One region of the Sphingomonas sp. S6 genome, then DNA from elsewhere that is predicted to be linked to it. Evidence: riboswitches for the same ligand, from Rfam matches in the RefSeq annotation. Region 1 holds a riboswitch; the other holds the start of a gene.
What was found. A riboswitch is a leader RNA that binds a small molecule or an ion and turns the genes downstream of it on or off. The one in region 1 is predicted to bind glycine.

Region 2: linked by a shared signal. The riboswitch ahead of ACGVWT_RS16480 (L-serine ammonia-lyase) and the one ahead of gcvT (glycine cleavage system aminomethyltransferase GcvT) in region 1 are both predicted to bind glycine.

Annotation. Positions count from the first base shown of each region.
Region 1 is NZ_JBIEOE010000008.1:25,672-27,870, forward strand. Features, by position in the region: gene ACGVWT_RS13330 (hypothetical protein) at 1-484, shown strand, start outside; glycine riboswitch at 737-828, shown strand; gene gcvT (glycine cleavage system aminomethyltransferase GcvT) at 991-2,199, shown strand.
Region 2 is NZ_JBIEOE010000016.1:4,655-6,853, reverse strand. Features, by position in the region: gene ACGVWT_RS16480 (L-serine ammonia-lyase) at 1-947, opposite strand, end outside; glycine riboswitch at 1,072-1,160, opposite strand; gene ACGVWT_RS16475 (replication initiator protein A) at 1,513-2,199, shown strand, end outside.

The DNA of each region.
Region 1 (2,199 bases):
CGATCCGGCGACCAGCCGCGACGAGAATGCGATCGACGTCGTCGCGAACATGACGCACGTCCGCGGCACCTGCGCGGACGTGGGCGACGACATCAACACGACGATCACCTTCGACGTGCTCGCCCGTCGCGCTCGCGCCGATGCGGCGCGCGACGTGACGCTGCCCTATTATATCGCGATCGTGCGCGGCGGCACCGCGGTGACCGCGAAGCGTAAGGGAACGGTGACGGTGCATTTCGACGCCGGCCAGACCCGCGCGCAGGCGAGCGGCACGGCATCGACCACGATCGGCCGCGCCGCGGCGACGCTGCCGGAATCGGTGCGCGAGGAGCTCACCAAGAAGCGCAAGGCGGGCGACGAGGATGCCGCCGTCGATCCGCTGACCAAGCCCGAAGTGCGCAGCGCCGTGCTGCGCGCGACGTTCGAGGCGCTCGTCGGCTTCCAGCTGACCGACGACCAGCTGAAGTATAACGCGCAGCGGTAAGAGGGCGGGGCGGTTACACCTTACCGTCGTCACCCCCGGACGTGTTCCGGGGTTCACCGGCGGCGAGGGGGATGTTTCCCGCCGCTTGCGGTTCCTCCGCGGCCCGGTGGACCCCGGAACACGTCCGGGGTGACGGGGGAGATGGGGCGGTCGTCTCGCTCACCCAACTTGGCTCGAGCGGCCGCTTTCTCAATTGACTAAACCGGCCTCGCTCGCCAGAGCGGCGCATGTCGATGGCGGTGCGAACCGTCATGGGCATGCGCGGGAGAGAGCCCCTCACGAAAGGGGCCGCCGAAGGAGCAACCACCCCGGAATCTCTCAGGCAAACGGACCGCGCAGGCCTTATCGATACTCTGGAAAGCGCCCCTTCTAGGGGCCACCGAAGGGGTAAGCCGGCGGTGCCGGCGAAAGCTCTCAGGTTCCCGTGACAGAGGGGGTTCGACGGATCGTGACGGCGGGTACGCCCCCGCGGGAACGGTCGCGTGGCCTTGATCTGGAGACGGTTGATGAGCGAGACGCTGACGGAAACCCTGCCCGACCCGCTCGATGGGATCGAAGAGGGCGACGAACCCGCCATCCTGCACCTCCCTCTGGACGCGTGGCACCGCGCCCGCGGCGGCCGCATGGTGCCGTTCGCCGGCTATGAAATGCCCGTCCAGTATGAAGGCATCATGGCCGAGCATCTGTGGGTGCGCGACTCGGCCGGGCTGTTCGACGTCAGCCACATGGGGCAGGTGACGCTGACCGGGGACGGCCTGGATGCGGCGGCGATCGCCAAGGCGCTGGAAGCGGTGCTGCCGGGCGACATCGCCGGCCTGGCGCCGACCAAGATCCGCTATTCGCTGCTGCTGAACGACGAGGGCGGCATCCTCGATGATTTGATGGTGACGACGCTGCCGGCAGAAGGCGCGCATCCGTTCGGCGAGGCGAGCCATTATGTCGTCGTCAACGGCGCGACCAAATATGACGACCTCGCCTATCTGCTCGACGTGCTGCCCGACGACGTGACGCTCAACCTGATGGACGAGCAGGCGCTGCTCGCGGTGCAGGGGCCGAAGGCGGTCGAAGCGGTCGCGCGGCTAGTGCCGGGTGTCGAGCGCCTCGTGTTCATGACCGCGGGTGCGTTCGAATGGAACGGCCATGCGCTGTGGATCAGCCGCTCGGGCTATACGGGCGAAGATGGCGTCGAGATTTCGATCCCGGCCGAGGCGGCTGCAGCCTTCGCCGATGCCCTGTGCGAGCAGCCCGAGGTGAAGCCGATCGGCCTGGGTGCGCGCGATTCGCTGCGGCTCGAAGCCGGCCTGCCGCTCTACGGCCACGACCTCGATCCCGAAACGACGCCGGTGATGGCGGACCTGGGCTTTGCGCTGTCGAAGCGGCGTCGCGAGGCGGGTGACTTCGCCGGTGCGGCCCGCATCCTCGCCGAGCGCGAGAGCGGTGCGGCGGTGAAGCGCGTCGGCCTGTCGGTCGCCGGGCGCCAGCCGGTACGCGAGGGTGCGAGCGTCGTCGATGCCGACGGCGCGGTGATCGGCCGCGTCACCAGCGGCGGCTTCGCCCCCAGTGTCGGCGCGCCGATCGCGATGGCCTATATCCCCGCCGACCTAGCGAGCGCCGGCACCGCCGTCCGCCTCGTCCAGCGCGGCAAGATTCATGAGGGCATTGTCACCCCGATGCCCTTCGTTCCCCACCGCTATGTCCGCGCAGGAGGCAAGTGA
Region 2 (2,199 bases), on a different contig from region 1:
GCCACCAGCGTCTCGTAGAAGCGCAGGACGGCAGGCAGCACGCCCGCGGCACCGTTGGTCGGCGCGGTGACGACGCGGCCGCCCGCCGCATTCTCTTCGTTGACCGCGAGCGCCCACAGGCTGACCCATTCGAACACTTCGGCGGGGTTGCTGCCGGGGACGCAGCCGGTCAGGCCCTGCTCGATCGCGCGCGCGCGGCGCCGGACCTTCAGACCGCCGGGCAGCATCCCCTCCTGGGCGATGCCGCGGTCGATGCAGGCGTGCATCGCCGTACGCACTGCGTCGAGGAAGGCGTCGGTCTCGGCCGCCTCGCGCCACGCGGTCTCGTTGGCGCGGACGATCTCGGCGATGGTGAGGCCGGTCGCGTCACCCAGCTCGAGCAGCTCGGCGCCCGAGCTGAACGGGTGGCGCACCGCGACATTGCTCGCCGACGCCGGCGCGCCTTTGCGCAGGATCGCCCCCCCGCCGATCGAGAAATAGGTCTCGGTATAGGCGCTGCCGTCGGCGCGTTGCGCGGTGAAGGTCATGCCATTGGGGTGCTCGGGTAGAAATTCGCGCGGGTGGAAGACGACGTCGCTGGCGGCGAAGGCGAGTCCGTGCGTGCCGGCGAGCGGCAGCCGCCCCTCCGCGCCGATCCTCGCGAGGATGCCGGGCGCCGCGTCGGGATCGAGCCTTTCGGGCTCCCAGCCGGCGAGGCCCAGGATCGTCGCGGTATCGGTCGCATGGCCGCGGCCGGTCAGCGCGAGACTGCCGAAGAGGTCGCAGGTGACGCGGGTCGGCGCCGTCCCCTGCCCCACCGCCCGCTGCGCGAAGTCGAACGCGGCACGCATCGGTCCGACGGTGTGCGAGCTCGACGGCCCGATGCCGATCGTGAACAGCTCGGCAACGCTGATCGGCCGATGCAGTCCGCGGTCGAGCGGTAGAGGTGTAGACGTGTCGACGTGCATGCATGTCCTCATCGCCGGCTCCGATGCCGACCGTGCGCATGCCCCATCTGTCGCTTGTGCCTGAGATCGCTATCCCGTCGGCGGACGTAGGGGAGCATCCCCCGCGCCTCTCTCCAGATATTGTAGCATCGCCATGGTCCTTCTGCCTGAGAGTTTCCGGGGCGGTTGCTCCTTCGGCGCCGGGGCGTGCCCGGTCTCTCCCATGTCGATGGCGGCGGGTATCGGCCGGGGCGGGGGAGGGGTCAAGGGCGCGTGGTCTCGCCCTTCGATGCGTGATCCCGGAGCTGTGCTGATGTGCCCGCCCCATTGATCGTGTGTCAGACGGCGGGCCCCGCTCTTGCGAGATCGAACGGGAAGGGTAGGGGCGAGACGTACGGTGCGTCGCGAGGCCATGTCTGCGGGCGATCTGCCGACATGTCGACAGGACGACATGTCGCAAGGGGAAGGGATCAACCCGAACGGGTCCCCATTTCCTACTCGAAAGCACGAACTGTTGGAGGCTTGCCCCCATTTCCCCTCGTGAAAACGGCATGGGGGTCCAAATCTTCGTGCTTTCGAGTAGGAAATGGCCATGGCCCGTACCCCTGCTTCGAATCGTCCTGCCCATGGCCCCGACGGCATCCCCCAGCGCGATCTGTTCGCGCTCGACAGCCCGCTGCATGGCGAGATCCGCGGCGAACGCTCGCTGATGGCGTTCCCGTTCTTCGCATTGTCGAAAAACGCCTGGATGAAGCCGCTTACCTACGATCACGCGACCGTCTCGATCGAGGTGCGCCCTTCGGCGAGCGGCGTCGCGACGATCTACGACAAGGAAATCGTGCTCTACATCGCCAGCCTGATGGCGGCCAAGCTGGAGGCGGGCGATCGGGTCGAACAGGATTTCGTCTTCACGGCGCACGACCTGTTCTCGGCGACTGGCTCGAACCATTCGGCGCGCAGCTATGGCCGGCTGTCCGAGGCACTGGAACGGCTGCAGGGTACGCAGATCAAGACCAATATTGAAGCGGGCGGCGAAGGGGAGGAGGGGTTCTTCTCGTGGCTATCCGAAGCAAAGTTGCATTATAGCAAGACGAAGAGTGGCGAACGGCGCCTTAAAGCGGTCAAGGTGCGACTGTGCGACTGGCTATATCGCGCGATTCTGCTCGATCGCCATGTGCTCGATTATGCCGCGGCCTATTTTCAACTAGGACCGATCGAACGACGCATCTACGAAGTCGCGCGCTCGACCTGCGAAGAGGGGAACGTGCTCGAC